2 regions of the Cryobacterium sp. TmT2-59 genome follow, and region 2 is predicted to be linked to the other one. Evidence: predicted binding sites of a transcription regulator. Region 2 holds the regulator's gene; the other holds the start of a gene.
What was found. The regulator LexA, encoded in region 2, represses DNA repair genes until DNA is damaged. The targets are predictions, from matches to a motif close to TCGAACANNTGTTCGA.
Positions count from the first base shown of each region.

Region 1: a site for LexA is predicted at 3,918-3,933, ahead of E3T24_RS00360 (Rv2578c family radical SAM protein). Genes of this name have one in related genera too.

Region 1 covers NZ_SOGM01000005.1:14,829-24,134, reverse strand. Annotated here, with positions in the region: gene E3T24_RS17115 (hypothetical protein) at 1-569, opposite strand, end outside; gene E3T24_RS17110 (ATP-binding protein) at 566-1,852, opposite strand; gene E3T24_RS00365 (DCC1-like thiol-disulfide oxidoreductase family protein) at 2,244-2,663, shown strand; gene E3T24_RS00360 (Rv2578c family radical SAM protein) at 2,752-3,909, opposite strand; gene E3T24_RS00350 (malate:quinone oxidoreductase) at 4,264-5,742, opposite strand; gene E3T24_RS00345 (DUF1801 domain-containing protein) at 5,833-6,285, opposite strand; gene E3T24_RS00340 (EAL domain-containing protein) at 6,328-8,751, opposite strand; gene E3T24_RS00335 (aspartate-semialdehyde dehydrogenase) at 8,985-9,306, opposite strand, start outside.
Region 2 covers NZ_SOGM01000102.1:51,960-61,265, forward strand. Annotated here, with positions in the region: gene miaA (tRNA (adenosine(37)-N6)-dimethylallyltransferase MiaA) at 1-566, shown strand, start outside; gene dapF (diaminopimelate epimerase) at 578-1,459, shown strand; gene E3T24_RS16770 (methyltransferase) at 1,490-2,113, opposite strand; gene hflX (GTPase HflX) at 2,155-3,693, shown strand; gene E3T24_RS16780 (methylenetetrahydrofolate reductase) at 3,902-4,855, shown strand; gene lexA (transcriptional repressor LexA) at 4,852-5,556, opposite strand; gene E3T24_RS16790 (LysM peptidoglycan-binding domain-containing protein) at 5,842-6,267, shown strand; gene E3T24_RS16795 (histidinol-phosphate transaminase) at 6,281-7,369, shown strand; gene hisB (imidazoleglycerol-phosphate dehydratase HisB) at 7,397-8,020, shown strand; gene hisH (imidazole glycerol phosphate synthase subunit HisH) at 8,017-8,649, shown strand; gene priA (bifunctional 1-(5-phosphoribosyl)-5-((5-phosphoribosylamino)methylideneamino)imidazole-4-carboxamide isomerase/phosphoribosylanthranilate isomerase PriA) at 8,750-9,306, shown strand, end outside.

The sequences.
Region 1 (9,306 bases), on a different contig from region 2:
GGCGGCACGGTGATGGCGAGGAACGGGGCCTGCGGCACGGTGACGGCGGCGACGATGACGGATGCCGCCACCGCCGACAGGGTGATCTCCCGCCACGGGCGGTACGGGGCGAGGGCAAGCAGGAGGAGGCCGATGGCGACGGGTCCGAAGTCGTCTTGCAGGAGGGTGTTCGCGCCCCAGCGGGACGCCTGGTCGAGCAGGTAGGCGCTGACGGCGAGGCCGATCATGGCCAGGTGAGAGCCGAGCCGGAACGGCGGCTCGGACGGCCGGGTGCCGATGACGAGGGTGGCGGCCGCGCCGGCGATGGCCAGCAGGGCCAGCCCGACGAGCACCGGATACCGCGACTGGTCGGCCTGCCACGACGTGGCCAGCGCCGCGTAGCCGAAAACGACCGTAGCGATGACCGGAGCGAGCGGCCAGGTGGCGAGGGTGCCCAGCGGGTCGAGCCGCTGCTGGGTGAGGGTGCGCGGGGTGGGCGTCGCGGGGGCGAGCGGGGTGGGGGTGGCCGCGGTGGTGGGGATGGGAGCGGTTTCGGGGGCGGTGCTGGCGCCGGGGGTGGCGGCGGTCATCGGGGGGCCTGCTCGCCGAGGGTTGCGGCATCCGTCGTGATCGGGTCTGAGATGGGGACCGGCACGTTCAGAAGTACGGATGTGCCCGCGCCGGGGCGGGTGAGGATGCTCACCGAACCACCCAGGCGTTCGATGCGGTGGCGCACGGCCTGGCGCAGGCCGAGGCGGTCGGAGCCGGTTTCGGATTCGGTGAAGCCGCGGCCGGCGTCCATCACCATCAGGGAGATGCTGTCGAGTTCGCTCTCGATCACGACCTCGGCGGCCACGATGCCCGAGTGCAGGATCACGTTGGTCAGGCACTGCTGCACGGCGAGGCCGAGCTCGCGGTCGCTGACCGGGTCGAGGCGGCCGAGGGCGGCGCGCTCCCCCGTGACTTCGACCACGAGGCCGCGATCGCGACTGCGCTCGATGGCGGCGTAGACCTCGCTGGTGAGCCAGGCATCCGTGCCCGCGGACGGCTCAACGCTGCGCTGGTCGGCGTCGGTCAGCCAGTCGGTGCCGCGCAGGGTCTGCAGGGTGGCACGGATGCTGCCGGCCAGGTTCGGGCTGAGCGGGCCGGCGTGCGCGCGGGCGAGCGCGACGAGCTCGGTGAGGGTGGTGTCCTGGGTGCGGGCCAGGGCGCGCTGGTCGAGGTCGTGGCGCAGCAGGCGGGCCCGATCGGCGAGGACGGCCCGGTGCAGGGCGGTCTGGGCCGCGGCCTGGCGGCGGGCGAAATGGGCGAAGAGGAGCACGCCGACGAGGAACAGGTAGGTGGAGATGGTGAAGGGGTCGGGGCTGTAGGGCACCTGCGTCTGGAGGGCGGCGAGCACCGTGACGGCTTCGGCCAGCACGAAGCCGAGGGTGCTCCAGAGCACGCCGGCAAGGGCGCCGGTGCCGGCGCCGCCGACCATGATCAGGGCCAGCTTGGGCAGGGCCACCAGGAACAGGTTCGAGAACGGGAACACGTCGGGCATGCCGAGGATGGTGACCGTGAAGAGGTAGATGCAGCCGCTGCCGACAATCAGGTAGGCGATGGTCAGGGTGACCGTGCGGCGCAGGGAGAGCTCGATCAGGAAGCCGGCCATGGCGAGGAGGGCGAGGATGGTGAGCCAGAGGGCGGCGGAGGTTGTGGTGGAGATGGTGGAGGCGGCGGCGGTGGCGGCGGTGGGGCGGTGGGCGAAGTTCAGGGCCAGCAGGGCGAGCAGTGCGCCGGCGAGGCAGGTGAGTCCGAACCAGTGCGAGGCACGCGCGAGGGCGTGACTGATGGTTCTCGCCACCAGGTGGTCTGGCAAGCCAAGCGTCATTACTGTTCCGTTCGTGTTGGTGCGTGTGGTGCGTGTGGTGCGTGTGGTGCGTGTGGTGCGTGTGGTGCGTGTGTGTTGGTGTGGTCGCACGTGTGCTGCACCGCGATCTGCGGTACGTTCTGCGGCGCGTTCGTGCGGGTGTGTATCGGTCGAGTATCCCATTTCGGCGGCCGTGTTCCCCGTTCGGGGCGCAAGCTGCCCGTCGTTCTAACCAATTCGACGGAGATTTTGGCGAAAACATGCGTTCTCGCCTGCTGTGCGCCTGATTTGGGCAAAATCTCCGTCGAATTCGTTCGGGGCCGGGGCATCCGCTCGAAGGGTGATGGCCGGGTTGAGGCATCCGGGCGCAGGCGGCTTCCGAGCATACCCCCAGGGGTATACTTGGTGAAGGTTGGCGCGGCAGCGTGCCGCTGGAGTACCGACGACGAAGGGTTCCACCTTGACGACAGCGCTTTTTCTATTCGATGGTGACTGCGGCCTGTGCCAAAACGCAGTCGACCGCATGAAGCGCCGGATCGCGCCGCAGATTGTTTTCGCAACGTACCAGTCGGTCGACCTGGACGCGCTCGGCGTGACCCTGGCGACCTGCCTCGAAGGCCCCGTGCTCGTGCGGGCCGATGGCAGTCACGTGGTCGGTGTGGGCGCGATGGCCGGGATGCTGCTCACGGCTCGCAACCCGTATCCGTTCTTCGGACGCGTAATGATGACCCCGGTCGCTTCCTTGCTGCTCAACCGGGTCCAATCGGTGTTCTACCGAAACCGCCACCGTCTGCCGGGCGGCACGGAAACGTGCCGGATTCCCCAGGTCTGACGCCGCGCCGATCTGGGCCGGTCGCCGCCGAATTCGTTCGGGGCGGGGCATTCGTTCGCGGCCTGTTCGCCGGAGTCGGGGCGGTCGGTCAGAAGAGAGTCGGGCTCAACTCGGGCGGGAGCTCCTCGGCGATCAGTGAGCGCCGCACGGCGGTATTCGCCGAGTCGCGGCCGGCGCCGCTCCGGGTACCGCGGCCGGCACCGGCGCCGCTGCCCGCCAGGCCAGTACCCCTGCCGGGCGTGGCGGGACGGCCGAGCGCCGTCGAGCGCACGCCGCCGGTGGACGGATCCTCCAGCCCACGCTGCAGTCCGTGCGCCTTGATCAGGGGTTTGATTCGGGCGGCCAGCCAGACCCGGTAGTCCTTGGGCGCATAGGCGCCCTTGGCGTAGAGCTCGAGGTAGCGCGGCAGCAGCTCCGGGTGGTCGCGGGCCAGCCACTGCAGGTACCAGTCCCGCACGCCCGGGCGTAGATGGAGCGCGGTGTACATGATGCTCGACGCACCGGCATCCTTCGCCTGGCGCAGCGCCTCGTCGAGGTGGGCCTTCGTGTCGGTGAGGAAGGGCAGGATCGGCATCATGAAGACCGAGCAGTCGAGTCCGCGCTCGCGCACCGCCGTCACCGTGGCCAGGCGCGCGACCGTGGACGGGGTGCCCGGCTCGACCGCCTGCTGCAGCTCGTCGTCGTAGATGGCGATCGACAGGGCCAGGTCGACGGGGACGAGTTCGCTCGCCTCGACGAGCAGGTCGAGGTCGCGGCGGAGCAGCGTGCCCTTGGTCAGGATGGAGAGCGGCGTGCCGGACTGCGCGAGCGCGGCGATCACGCCGGGCATCAGCCGGTAGCGGCCCTCGGCGCGCTGGTACGGGTCGGTGTTGGTGCCGAGCGCCACCGGATGCCGGCCCCAGGTTGGCTTCTTCAGCTCCCGCTGCAGCACCTCGGCCACGTTCACCTTGACGATGATCTCGTTGTCGAAGTCTGTGCCCGCGTCGAGGTCGAGGTAGGTGTGGGTGGGCCGGGCGAAACAGTAGGTGCAGGCGTGGGAGCAGCCGCGGTAGGGGTTGATGGTCCAGCCAAAGGGCATCGCGCTCTGGCCCGGCACGCGGTTCAGGGCCGACTTCGCCAGCACCTCGTGGAACGTGATCCCGGCGAATTCGGGCGTGCGCACGCTGCGCACCAGGTTGTTCAGGCGGGCGAGTCCGGGCAGGGCGCCCGCCTGCTCCGTCGTGAGTTCCTGTCCGCTCCACCGCATGCACCTATTCGAACACACGTTCTAGAGAGATGCAAGCGGATGCTGCGGCTATCCGCGTGCGTGCTCGACTGGTGATCGGCTGCGGCGGGGCCGGCCTGCGGTCGTGGCCAACTCAGGAGAATTGGTGCACTGGCGCCGCCGCGGCCGCGGACCAGTGCCGGAGTCGGGGCGAGGCGTCGCGGATCTCCTGAGTTGGCCACAGGGGGCCTCGTCTCCGACTGCACTTCGGTGGGTAGCAGCAGGAGCACCGCCGCCCGCGCCCGCGGACCGCGGGCGGGACGGGCGGGACGGGCGGGACGGGCGGGACGGGCGGGACGGGCGGGACGGGCGGGACGGGCGGGACGGGCGGAAGGACTACGCGGTGAGGTTCAGGGTCTTCGCGGTGGCGGCCAGGGACGCGGCCGCGGCGGCCGGGTCGTCGGACAGCTTCGTGCCGAGGCTCGGGATCATCTCGCGCAGCTTGGGCTCCCAGGCCGGGTACTGGTCGGGGAAGCAGCGCTTGATCAGGTCCACCATGATCGGGGCCGCCGTGGACGCACCCGGGGACGCGCCGAGCAGGCCCGCGATGGTGCCGTCGGCCGAGGTGATGACCTCGGTGCCGAACTGCAGCACCCCGCCGAGCTTCGGGTCCTTCTTCATCACCTGCACGCGCTGGCCGGCGGTGATGAGTTCCCAGTCCTCTATCTTGGCCGTGGGGATGAACTCCTGCAGCGCCTTGAGCTTCGTCTTCTTCGAGGCGAAAACCTCGCCAATCAGGTACTTCATCAGGCCGAAGTTGTGCGCGGCGACACCGAGCATCGGCCCGATGTTGTGCGTGCGGATCGAGAACGGCAGGTCGAACCAGGTGCTCGACTTGAGGAACTTGGGCGTGAAGCCGGCGTAGGGCCCGAACAATAGCGAGGTCTCCCCCTCGACCACGCGGGTGTCGAGGTGCGGCACCGACATCGGCGGGGCGCCCACGGCGGCCTTGCCGTAGACCTTGGCGTGGTGCTGGCTGACCAGCTTCGGGTTCGTGGTGCGCAGGAACTGGCCGCTGATCGGGAAGCCGCCGAAACCCTTGATCTCGGGGATGCCGCTCTGCTGCAGCAGCGCCAGGGCGCCGCCACCCGCGCCGACGAAGACGAACCGGGCGTTCACCGCACTCGGGTGGTTGCCGACCAGGCGGCGCAGGTTCAGGTTCCACGTGCCATCCGGAAGCTGCTTGACGCCCGTGACCTGCTGGTTCACGTGCACGCCCGCGCCCGCGGCGGCGAGGGAATCGAAGAGGTAACGGGTGAGGGCGCCGAAGTCGACGTCGGTGCCGGACACGATCCGGGTCGCCGCGATCTTGTCGTTCTTCGGGCGCTTCCTGGTCAGGAGCGGGGTCCAGGTGCCGATCACGGCCGGGTCCTCGCTGTACTCCATGCCCTGGAACAGGGGCTGGTCCTTGAGCACCGCGAACCGCTTGCGCAGGTATTCGATGCTGGACTTTCCGTGCACGAACGTCATGTGCGGGGTGGAGTTGATGAAGTTCTTCGGCTCCGGCAGCGCGCCCGTCTCGACCAGGTGCGCCCACAGCTGGCGGCTGATCTGGAACTGCTCGTTGATCGCCACGGCCTTCTCGGCGGTGACGGTTCCGTCCTTCGCCTCCGGCATGTAGTTCAGCTCACACAGAGCGGCGTGGCCGGTGCCCGCGTTGTTCCACGGGTTCGAGCTTTCCTGCGCGACTTCCCCCAGTCGCTCGTAGATCTCGATGCTCCAGTCGGGCTGCAACTGCTTGATCAAGGTACCGAGGGTGGCGCTCATTATGCCGCCACCAATAAGAACGACATCGACATTCGCCATTGGATTCACACTTTCGAGTGTAACGCCGGTAACGGATTCCTCCCGCCGGAACGCGGGCACCACAGGTAACGGTTGGCCCGCGACTCGGGCCGAAACGGCTCAGGCGCTGGACTTCACGCGCTCGTAGTTGGCAATGAATTCCTCAACGGACACTTTGGCGATGACTCGGGCGACAAGATCGAGATCCAGGTCGGCCAGCGTCTTGAAGCGCACGCAGCTCTTGCCCATGTTCAGAGTGCGGCCGGTGGCGGCCCACTCGGCGCGGAACGCGGCATCTTTCTCGGGAAAGCTGTAGAGGGCCATCAGGTAGAGCGAGTTGTAGTTCTTCTGCGCGGCCAGGCTGACGTAGGCGAGCGGCTGCTTGTTGTACGTGTCGGGGTACGTCTCCAGCGGAACCACCCAGCCGAGGATGCCGCCGTACACGCCGAGCCGGTAGCCCTTCGGCATGGCGTCGCGCACGGTGTCGAGCACCGGGTAGAGCACGGCACGGCGTTCGGGTTCGAGGTCGAGAACGAGCGTCTCCACCTCGAACGGAATCGGCTCTGCACTCATGGAGTCAAGGATATCGGTTCCGACTCTCGAGACAGCGGCCCGCTAGGGCTGTGGGACCGCGTCCGGCACGACGTCCGACAACACGACGTCGACCGCGGCCGTGGCGGGACGGCCGGCGCCGACCGGCGCGCCGCGCGGCACGACGGCCCGGGCCCCGTGCAATTCCAGCCGGGTGAGGGTGTTCTCGAAGTTCTCCGGCACGCCGTAGTGGAACCCCTGCGCGCTGCGGATGCCGAGTCTGATCAGGTGGTCGGCCATGGCGTCGTTCTCCACGCCTTCGACGATCATCGAATACTCGAGGTTGTCGCCGAAGCCCTGCAGGGCGGTGAGCACCTCGCGCTGGCGGACGTCGTCGAGGTCGTCGACAAGGCTGCGGTCGATTTTGAGGATGTCCATCGGCATCCGTACCAGGGCGTCGACCGAGGAGTCCTGGGAACCGTAGTCGTCCAGCGCGATCATCAGGCCGAGGTCGCGTAGGCGGTCGGCCTGGGCACGGATGGCGGGCGTCACCTTGGTCATCGACCGTTCGTTGAGTTCGAGGCAGAGCGAGATGCCGGGGTAGCGTCCGGCGAGGTCTTCGATGTACGTGCCGACGCGTTCGGGCAGGATCTGCCCGGCCTCCACGTTGATGGTCATGCAGACCACGCGTGGCTCGACCAGACGGAAGTCGGCGGCCGCCTTCATCGCCTTGACGGCCACCTGGCGGGTCATCGCGTCGAGCCGGCCGAGGCCCTTGGCCTTCTCCACGATCGACGGCGGGGACAGCGGACCCAGGTCGGGGTGGGTGTAGCGCACGAGCGCCTCGAACGCCCAGATCTGCCCGGTGACGAGGCTGACGATGGGCTGGAACGCGAGTTCGAGCAGGTCCTCGTCGATGGCATGGGCGATGATGTCGTTCATCTGCGAGGACCGGTGGCTGGAGATGTTGATGCTGCTCTCGTTCGCCGGGCCGCCGCGCCGGCGGGACTTCTTGATCGCGAGCATGGAGCGGTCGGCGTCCTGCACGAGCTGGTTGACGTCGGTTTCCCGGTGCGCGGAGTAGGCCAGCCCCACGCTGATCACCGGGTTGTGGGTGTTCTGACCGATGGTCACCGGCTTGCCGGTCTCCACCAGGATGCGCTCGGCGATGATCTTGGCCTCGGCGAGCGACGTGAGGTGGGTGAGGATGACCACGAATTCGTCGCCGCCGACGCGGGCCACCACGTCGTTCGGCCGCACGACCGCGCTGAGTCGGCGGCCGAGTTCCTTGAGCATCTCGTCGCCCACCTGGTGGCCGAACCGGTCGTTGAGGCGCTTGAAGTCGTCAATGTCGATGAACAGCACCGCGAGCGCCTCGGAGTAGTCCCGGTGGTCGTTGATGTTGGCCAGGGCCTCCTGGAACGCGCCGTAGTTCGGCAGGCTCGTCAGCGGGTCGGTGTTGGCCCGGAGGGTCAGGCCGGCGATGTTCGCGCGTGCCTTGACCACCATCCCCGCCGTGGTCGCGAGGGCCTGGAGCGCCCGGCGGTCGTTTCCGGTGAAGGCACCGTCCATGGGGTCGCGGCGGGCGACGATGTACATGTCCTTGCCGGGAACGGCGCCCAGCGGCAGGGCCATGCTGATCTCCCCGGGGCGGGCCGGCTCCGCCCGCACGGAGACGGATTCGGCCCCGATGGTCTCTTCAACCGCCTGCCGGAGCACCTCGACGATGGTGGCGGTGGCGCCGGACTGCGCGTCGGCGCCCGGGTCGGTGCTCAGCGCGCTCGCGCCGCTGACCATCCCGGCGAGCCGGCGGCGCATGACCGAGACCGTGGTTGACACCTTGACGATGGTGGCGACGATCACCAGGGCGACCAGCACCCTGGCTGCTTCGAGGGTGGTGCCCACCACGACCATCACCGGCACGCCCTCGACAGTCCAGACTCGGGCGATCACGGAGATCAGGGCGCAGCCGACCAGGGCGACGAAGAGCCGCACCGGCGAGAGGAGCGGGCGACCCCCGCGCTCGACCGAGGCGTTCGCCAGGCGGTGTCGCAGCACTTCGACCAGGACGACGAAGGCGACGTAGCCCACGGATGCCGCGGCCACCGCCGGCAGCACGGGCAGCCCGCCGTCGCGGAGTGCGGCGTAGATCAGGGCGGAGACGATGCCGCCGGCAGCCTGCAACCCGGCACTGTAGAAGGCGACGGACGCGCGGCCGGCCTCGATCAGGATGGCCAGCAGGACGCCGAGCGAGATCAGGCCGATCGCGGCTTCCGCCGACAGGGTCGGGGCGAGCGCAGGCAGGGCCAGCATGGGAAGGCTGATCACCGGGCTGCGGTGCTCCACGGCGCCCACCCGCACCCAGGTGAGTTCCAGGACGGCCGCGCAGAGCACGCCCGCCGCGGCGATCAGCCAGTGCTCGGCGGGGGCACCGACGAGCAGCGCCAGGGACGTGGCGATGCTGGCCAGAGCGATGCCGGCGAACAACACAAAAGCGGCCCGTCGCACGGCTGCTGAATTCCGAATCCCGCCCACGAGGTCTGACACTAGCGGAGAGAGCGGTCGAACGTTCACCATCCCGCGAAGGCTGGTGCCGCGGACCCCCGGCCGGCGGGTGCGCGGGCCGCGGGGGGACGGCCGGCGGGTGTCACCTCCGCCGGCCGTGAATGCCGGTCCTTACACTCTGATCAGTACTTTTGCTGGCCGTGATGCTCTGCGAGGACCGGATCCGCGGCGGCGGGTCAGGGCTGCAGCGCGAGCAGATCGGCGGCGACGAGTTCCGCGATCTGCACGGCGTTGAGCGCGGCGCCCTTGCGCAGGTTGTCGTTGGTGATGAAGAGGGCGAGGCCGCGCCCGTTCGGCACACCGCTGTCCTGACGTACCCGGCCGACGAAGCTCGGGTCCTGGCCGGCCGCCTGGAGGGGGGTGGGGACATCCGTCAGCACCACGCCGGGCGCGGTGGCCAGCAGCTCGAGCGCGCGGGCGACCGACAGCGGGTTGGCGAATTCGGCGTTGATCGACAGGGCGTGGCCGGTGAAGACGGGGACGCGCACGCAGGTGCCG
Region 2 (9,306 bases):
AACTCACCGCGCAGGGACCCGGGGCCCTCTACACCCGGCTGAAGGCCGTCGACCCGGATGCCGCGGCCCGGATCGGCGCCAGCAACGGGCGGCGCCTCGTTCGTGCGCTCGAGGTAGTCGAAATCACCGGGGCCCCGCACACCGCGGCGCTGCCCGACGCCCCCGTGTACTGGATGCCCGCGCTCACACTCGGGCTGCGCGCACCCCGGGCCGAACTCACCCCGCGGCTCGACGCGCGGGTCGAACGGATGTGGGCGGACGGGCTCGTCGACGAGGTCGAGGGCCTGATCCCGGCCGGGATCGAAACCGGCGTGACCGCCAGCCGCGCCATCGGCTACGCGCAGGCGCTCGGCCAGCTCACCGGCACCCTCACCCGGTCGGAGGCCATCGAGACGACCCAGCAGATCACCCGCCGGTACGCCCGTCGCCAGGTGTCCTGGTTCAAGCGGTCCCCGCAGACGCACTGGATCGACGCGTCGGCCCCCGATCGGCTGGACCGCGCGCTCGCGCGCCTGGCCGACCCGGCCCGGCCCGCCGAGCACTGGGCCGCGGACTCGCCGTCGTAAACTTGGTTCCCATGGGAACTGATCTGAACTTCACCAAGGGCCACGGCACCGGGAACGACTTCGTGCTCTTCGCCGACCCCGACGGGCAGATCGAGCTCACCCCGGACCAAATCCGGGCCGTCTGCGACCGCCGTTTCGGGATCGGCGGCGACGGCATCATCCGTGCCGTGCGCTCCCGCAGCCTGCCCGCCGGGGCGGCGGCCCTCGCCGAGGACGACCAGGCGGAATGGTTCATGGACTACTGGAACGCCGACGGCACGGTCTCGGAGATGTGCGGCAACGGCATCCGGGTCTACACCCGGTTCCTGGTCGAGCAGGGTCTGGCCGTTCTCGAACGCGGTGAGACGCTCAGCATCGGCACCCGCGGGGGCGTGCGCGATGTGCAGCGCGGCGCCGCCGGCTATCAGGTTGACCTCGGCCGGTGGCGGCTCGACGGTGGAGAGCCGCTCGTTCGAGCCAGGAACCTTCCCGTCGCCCGGCCCGGCCTGGGCATCAACGTGGGCAACCCGCACGTCGTCGTCGCCCTCGCGGACGAAGACGAGCTGCTGGGCGCCGACCTGACCGTCGTGCCCCAGCTCGATCCCGCCCCGGCCGCCGGAGCGAACGTCGAATTCGTGCTGCCCGGCGACCCGCTCGTCGTGAACGGGGTCGGACGCATCCGGATGCGCGTGCACGAGCGCGGCAGCGGCGAGACGCTGTCCTGCGGCACGGGCGCCGCGGCCGCCGCCCTGGCCACCCGGCACTGGGCCGGCGCCGGGGCCCCCCACCAGTGGCAGATCGAGGTCACCGGGGGAGTGCTGGGCGTGCGCATGTTCCCGACCGAAGACGGCGAGCACGTCTCCCTGTCGGGCCCCGCGGAGCTCGTCTTCGACGGGGTCTTCCGCCTGAACTGAGTCGCCGCCTGAACTGACCTGCGCGGCGCGCTAGCGGGGCTGCTCGGCCTGCCGCTGGACCCGAAGCACGCGGAAGCCCTTGCTGATGGCCCGGCGAGACGTGGTGAATTCCGAAGGAAGGTCGCCGTCGAGCCAGCGCTGCAGGGAATCGGAGCCGAGGTTGCGCTGCACGACCAGCCAGGCATCCGAGTCCGGCTCCAAACGCGGCAACCAGGTGCGCAGCATCGAGTGCAGCTCGGTCTTGCCGACCCGGATCGGCGGGTTGGACCAGATGGTGCGGAAACTGACGTGGGCGGGAACCTGCTCGGGCAGGACCGCCGTGACGTTGGTGAGGCCCAGCTTCTCGGCGTTCAGGCGCACCAGGTCGAGCGCGCGTTCGTTCACGTCGACGGCCCAGATCGTGGCGCGGGGCGAGGCGAGAGCCAGGTGCAGGCTGATCGGGCCCCAGCCGCAGCCCAGGTCGAGGAAGTCGCCCCCGGGCGGCGGGGTGGGCGCGTTGTTCAGCAGAACCTGGGTGCCGGTGTCGATGTGGTCGGGGCTGAAGACGGAATTGGCGGTGGTCAGCTCGCGTTCCTGGCCTCCCAGTTGTACGCTCACCTGACGGAGTTTGAGGGTGCTGTCGGGTGCCGGGGTGAAATAGTGGTCGGAAGGCATAAAGGGAACTTATCCTGCTTCGAGGAACTAATGTTAAAGCAATGACTGAGTCAAACTTGCCAGGCGACACCGACGACGTGGTCGCACGCGTCCTCGCCAGCGCCGACAGCAAAGCCGCCGGATACTCACTGTTCCGCAGCGGCAGCGCGCAGGCCCTGCAGGCCGAATCCGCCGAGTCGCACGACGGTGAGGGCCACGACGGCGCGCAGCTCGACCGGGAAGACCGCAACGCCCTGCGCCGGGTGCCCAGCCTCTCCACCGAGCTCGAGGACGTCACCGAGGTCGAATACCGCCAGCTGCGGCTGGAGAACGTGGTGCTGATCGGGCTGTACACCCACGGCACCGTCGCCGACGCCGAGAACTCGATGCGGGAACTCGCTGCGCTGGCCGAAACCGCCGGCGCGACCGTGCTCGACGGCCTGATGCAGCGCCGGTCCAAGCCGGACGCCAGCACCTACCTCGGCAAGGGCAAGGCCGAAGAGGTGGCCGGCATCGTCAAGGCGATGGGCGCCGACACAGTCATCGCCGACACCGAGCTCGCGCCCAGCCAGCGCCGCGCGCTCGAGGACGTCGTCAAGGTCAAGGTCATCGACCGCACCGCCGTGATCCTCGACATTTTCAGCCAGCACGCGAAGAGCCGTGAGGGCAAGGCACAGGTCGAACTGGCCCAGCTCGAATACCTCCTGCCGCGCCTGCGCGGCTGGGGCGACTCCATGTCCCGCCAGGCCGGTGGACAGGTCGGCGGCGCGGGCGCCGGCATGGGCTCGCGCGGCCCCGGTGAGACCAAGATCGAACTCGACCGCCGCCGCATCCACACCCGGATGTCCCGGCTGCGCAAGCAGATCCTCGAGATGAAACCCGCCCGCGAAGCCAAGCGGGCCAACCGCAAGCGCAACGCCGTGCCATCCGTTGCCATCGTCGGCTACACGAACGCCGGCAAGTCGAGCCTGCTCAACCGCATCACCCGGGCGGGCGTGCTCGTCGAAAACTCCCTCTTCGCCACCCTGGACGCCACCGTGCGCAAGTCCACGACGGCCGACGGGCGCCTGTACACCCTGACCGACACCGTCGGTTTCGTGCGCAACCTGCCCCACCAGCTGGTGGAGGCGTTCCGGTCCACTCTCGAAGAGGTCGCCGACGCCGAGGTCATCGTGCACGTCGTCGACGGTTCACACCCGGACCCGTCGAGCCAGCTGTCGACGGTGCGCGAGGTGATCGGCGAGGTCGGCGCACGGGAGATCCCCGAAGTGGTGGTCTTCAACAAGAGCGACCTGATCAGCGACGACGACCGGCTCGTGCTGCGCGGCCTCTGGCCCCAGGGCATCTTCGTGTCGGCGCGGAGCGGCGAGGGCATCGAGGAACTGCTCGCCGAGATCTCCGACCTGCTTCCTCGACCCGGCATCCGGCTGGACCTGCTCATCCCCTACGAGCACGGCGACCTGATCGCCCTGCTGCACGACCAGGGGCAGGTGCTCGCGACCGAGTACGCCGAGACGGGCACCCGGGTCACGGCCCTCGTGACGGCCGAGATCCAGCCGCAGTTCGCGGATTTCGTCGTGCTGCCCGCCGTCACCGACTGACCGCGTCACAATCCGTCACCGACTGGCGACGTCCCGCGCGGCGTTGTTAGAGTGTCTCCAATCGTTGCCGCCGAGGTCTGTCCTCGGTGGCATGGAGCGACAGCCGAGCCCGGCGCCCGCCCGCGAACACCCGCCAGGCGCGCCCGGCGGTCCGCGGCCGCCCGGCCAGCCCAGTGCCTGGCACTGGCTTCTGTCGAATGAGGAACACATGTCCACCACTTCGGAGCCCGACTGCGGGAGGATCCCGTTCTCTTTCGAGCTGTATCCACCGAGATCGGATGCCGCCGCAACCGCCCTGCACGCGACCATCGCCACCATGGCCTCGGCCGGGCCGGACTTCATCTCGGTGACCTATGGGGCGAACGGGTCCTCCCGCAGCTCCTCGCTCGAGGTGCTCACCCACATCCTGAAGACCACGACGGTCGATCCGATGGCCCACCTCACCTGCGTGGGCTCGTCCAGCCTGGAGGCGAGCCGGCTGATCCGCGAATTCCTGGATGCCGGCGTGCGCAGCTTCCTCGCCCTGCGCGGGGACCCGCCCGAGGGCGCCGGCGAGGGCGAGGCGTTCCTCGGCGACCTGGGCAGCGCGGCGGAACTGGTGCAGCTGATCCACCGGGTGCAGGCGGAGCGGGTGCCCTATCGGGAGACGGTCATCCCCGGCATCCCGGGCGCCCGGGCGGTGAAGACCGAACGGGAGAAGGTGCGTATCGCCGTCGCCGCGTTCCCGAATGGTCACCCGCGGTCACGGTCCACCTCGCAGGACATCGACACCCTGCTGGCCAAGCAGGCCGCCGGGGCGAACCTCGCCATCACCCAGCTGTTCTTCCACGCCGACCACTATCTGAGCTTCATCCAGCGGGCCCGGACGGCCGGGGTCGAATTCCCCATCCTGCCCGGGATCATGCCGGTCACCAGTCCGGCCCGGCTGCGCCGCATCCTCGAGCTCTCCGGCGAGGAGCTGCCCTCCGAGCTGGCCATCCAGCTCGAAGTGGAGCCGACCCGGGAGGGACAGCGGGAGATCGGCACCCGTCACGCCACCGACCTCGCCCGTGAGCTGATCGCGGGCGGCGCCCCCGGCCTCCACCTGTATGCCTTCAACCAGGCCGACACCGTTCTCGCCGTTCTGGCCGGGGCCGGTCTGATCAAACCCGTCCTCGGTTAGACGGAGCGCAGGACGGCGACGACCTTGCCGAGGATCTCGGCGTGGTCGCCGACGATAGGTTCGAAATTGGAGTTCCGCGGGAGCAGCCAGGTGTGACCATCGCGCTGGCGGAAGACCTTGACGGTGGCTTCGTTGTCGAGCATGGCGGCGACGATCTCGCCGTTCTCCGCCGTCTTCTGCTGACGCACCACGACCCAGTCGCCGTCCATGATGGCCGCGTCGATCATGGATTCGCCCGCGACCTTGAGCATGAACAGCTCGCCCTTGCCCACCAGCTGGCGGGGGAGCGGGAAGATCTCGTCGATCTGCTGTTCCGCGGTGATCGGGATGCCGGCGGCGATGCGCCCGACGAGGGGGACCATCGCGGCGTCGCCCACCTGGGCGCCCGAGTGGAAGCTTTCCGTGCTGCTTGACGAGGCATCCTCGGGCGACTGCGGAATCTCGATCAGCACCTCGAGGGCGCGGGGGCGATTGGGGTCCCGGCGGAGGTACCCGCTCAGCTCGAGCTGGTTGAGCTGGTGCGTGACGCTTGAGAGCGAGGACAGGCCGACGGCGTCGCCGATCTCGCGCATGCTCGGCGGGTAGCCGCGCTGGCTGACCGAGCGCTGAATGACGTCCATGATCGCGAGCTGTTTCTCGCTCAGGCTCTTGCGCCGTCTCGTCCCGCTTTTTTCGCGGGGGCCGCTGGGGTCTTGGGCCACGATTGTCGCTCCTCGTCTCGGGCTGCGCGCGGCCCCGGTAGGCGGTGATCACCGGGCCGCGAGCGAATGTCGGGGGTGCCTGATTGTGTTGCAACCAGACACTCGAAACTGTATCCACCTCCGCGCGGATAGACAAACATTCATTCGAGTGTGTCGCAAGTTTTTTTGAGGAATTTCTTCAAAAGGGCTTGATTGTTCGAATAATCGAATATACATTCGGAACATAGGTTCGCATCCGGCTCTCCCGGCCGAGAGCCGGATGCGACTTAACACAGGAGGTTCGACATGAGCACTGCATTCACCATGAGTTCTGCCCTCGGTCTGAGCGGCGCACTCGATCTGAGCACCGCACCCGACGCGAGCGCCGCCCAGGGGCTGCGCGTCGCCACCGGGCGCAGCACCCTGCGCATCACCCGGCGCGGACGCATCGTCCTGACCATGCTGGTTTCGGTTCCGCTCGTCGCCACGGCACTGGCCGTCGCCCTCAACGGGGGCATCGCCGTCGCCGAGAATTCGAACGTGGGCGGTCGTGTCGCCACGGCCTTCGAGTACGTGACCGTCCAGTCCGGGCAGTCCCTGTGGGAGCTGGCCGAGACCGTCGCCCCGACCTCGGACCCGCGTGAGGTGATCGCGGAGATCGTCAGCCTCAATCAGCTGCCGTCCGACAGCGTGCAGCCCGGTCAGCGTCTCGCCCTGCCGAACGAGTACTGACCTTTTCAGTAATATGGGGGGAGTGACCAGTCTCAACGACCTGCCCCTCCGTGACAATCTGCGCGGACTCACTCCCTACGGGGCGCCCCAGCTTCATGTTCCGGTGGCCTTGAACGTGAACGAGAACACGCACGGCATCCCCGCCGCGGTGGCCGACGACATCGCCGCGGCCCTCGCCGTGGCCATCCGCACGGTCAACCGGTACCCGGACCGCGAGTTCACCGAACTGCGGGACTCCCTGGCCCGCTACCTCGGGCACGGGTTGACCCGGAACAACATCTGGGCGGCCAACGGCTCCAACGAGGTGCTGCAGCAGGTGCTGCAGGCGTTCGGCGGCCCCGGCCGCTCCGTTCTGGGCTTCGCGCCGACCTACTCGATGTATTCCCTGCTCGCCTCCGGCACCGGAACCCGCTGGATCGCCGGCGGTCGCGACGCTGACTTCGAACTGTCCCCGGCCACGGCCGTCGAATGGGTCGACCGGGTGGCACCGGACCTCGTCTTCCTGTGCTCCCCGAACAACCCCACCGGCACCCCCCTCTCCCTGGAGACGATCGAGGCCGTCTACAACGCGACCGACGGAATCGTCGTGGTCGACGAGGCCTACGCCGAGTTCGGTCCGGATGGCTCGCCCAGCGCGATGAGCCTGCTGCCCGGGCGCGAGCGTCTGCTCGTGTCCCGCACCATGAGCAAGGCCTTCGCCTTCGCCGGGGCCCGCGTCGGCTACCTCGCGGCCGACCCGGCTGTGACGGATGCCCTGCGCCTGGTTCGCCTGCCGTACCACCTGTCTGCGCTCACCCAGGCGGCCGCGGTGGCCGCCCTGGCGCACACGCCGGAGATGCTCGCCATGGTCGACGACATCCGTGGCCAGCGGGACCGGCTCGTCAGCGAACTCGCCCGCCTCGGCTACACCCCCCTCCGCAGCTCGAGCAACTTCGTTCTCTTCGGCGGCGTGGAGGACCCGCGGGCGACCTTCGAGGCGCTCCTGGCCCTGGGCATCCTCGTGCGCGACATCGGGATCAGCGGTCACCTCCGCGTCACGGCGGGCACCGAGGCCGAGACCACGGCCTTCCTCGAGGCCCTCGAGGGCCTCGGACGGCAGTGAACACCCCGGGCCAATAAACTAAACGGCATGAGCTTCTCTTCAGCGTCCACCTCGCCCCGCTTCGCCCACCTGCAGCGTGAGACGAGCGAGTCCAGCATCGACCTGTCGCTCAACCTCGACGGCACCGGTGAATCCGACATCCAGACATCCGTGCCGTTCTACGACCATCTGCTCACCGCGTTCGCCAAGCACTCCCTGACCGACCTCACCGTGCGCGCCCGCGGCGACATCGACATCGACGTGCACCACACGGTGGAGGACGTCGGTATCCTGCTGGGCCAGGCCATCAAGCAGGCCCTCGGTGACAAATCCGGCATCTCCCGCTACGGCGACGCCCTCGTGCCCCTCGACGAGGCCCTCGTGCAGGCGGTCGTCGACATCTCCGGCCGCCCCTACCTTGTGCACACGGGAGAGCCGGACGGCTTCGAGTACCACCTGATCGGCGGCCACTTCACCGGGTCGATGGTGCGTCACGTGTTCGAGGCGATCGCCTTCAACGCCGGCCTGACCGTGCACGTGACCGTGCAGGGCGGCCGCGACCCGCACCACATCGCCGAGGCCGAGTTCAAGGCCTTCGCCCGCGCCTTCCGGCAGGCCAAGGCACTCGACCCGCTCGTCTCCGGCATCCCGTCGACCAAGGGTGCGCTGTGACCAGCGTCGTCGTCTTCGACTACGGCACGGGCAATGTGCACTCCGCCGTGAAGGCGCTCGAACTGGCCGGGGCCGACGTCACCCTGACCCGCGACCGCAAGCAGGCGCTCGAAGCCGACGGGCTGGTCGTTCCCGGCGTCGGCGCGTTCAGCGCGGTCATGGACGCCCTCAGGGAGGTCAGGGGCGACGAGATCATCGACCGCAGGATCGCCGGCAGCCGGCCGGTCCTGGGCATCTGCGTGGGCATGCAGGTCTTGTTCGAGCACGGCGTCGAACGCGGCGTCGACACCGAGGGTCTGGGCGAGTGGCCCGGCACCGTCACCCAGCTGCGCGCGCCGGTGCTGCCGCACATGGGCTGGAACACCGTCACGCCCGACCCGGACTCCGTCCTGTTCCGGGGGCTCGAGGGTGAGCGCTTCTACTTCGTGCACTCCTACGCCGCGCAGGAGTGGACCCTGGAGGTCATGCCTCCCTTCCCGAAGCCGCGCCTGACCTGGGCCGAGCACGGGGGCCCGTTCCTGGCCGCGGTCGAGAACGGACCGCTCGTGGCCACCCAGTTCCACCCGGAGAAATCCGGGGAGGCGGGCATCCGTCTGCTCTCGAACTGGCTCGGCTCCCTGCACGACTAGCCGGCCGGCGCTGCTGCCCCGTCTCATCCGGTCAGCGCCCCGCCGTGACCGGCCCCAACCCGCGACCATCCGCACCGATTCCCCCGAACTGAGGACCACCATGACTCCGAACACCCCCGCTCCGCGTCTCGTTCTGCTGCCGGCCGTCGATGTGGCCGACGGCAAAGCCGTGCGCCTGACCCAGGGTGAGGCCGGCACCGAGACCAACTACGGCGACCCCGTCGACGCGGCCCTGGACTGGGCTCGCCAGGGCGCAGAGTGGATCCACCTGGTCGACCTGGACGCCGCCTTCGGCCGCGGCACCAACACCGCGGTGATCCGCGACGTCATCCGTGAGGTCACCGGGGTCAAGATCGAGCTCTCCGGCGGCATCCGCGACGACGCGTCGCTGGACGCGGCCCTGAACGCGGGCGTGAGCCGGATCAACCTCGGCACCGCGGCGCTGGAGAACCCGGAGTGGGCGGCGCAGGTCATCGCCCGTCACGGCGACGCCGTCGCCGTCGGCCTCGACGTGCGCGGCACCACCCTCGCGGCCCGCGGCTGGACCAAGGAGGGCGGCGACCTCTGGCAGGTCCTGGCCCGCTTGGAGGAGGCCGGCTGCTCCCGCTACGTCGTCACCGACGTGACCAAGGACGGCACCCTGCAGGGCCCCAACAT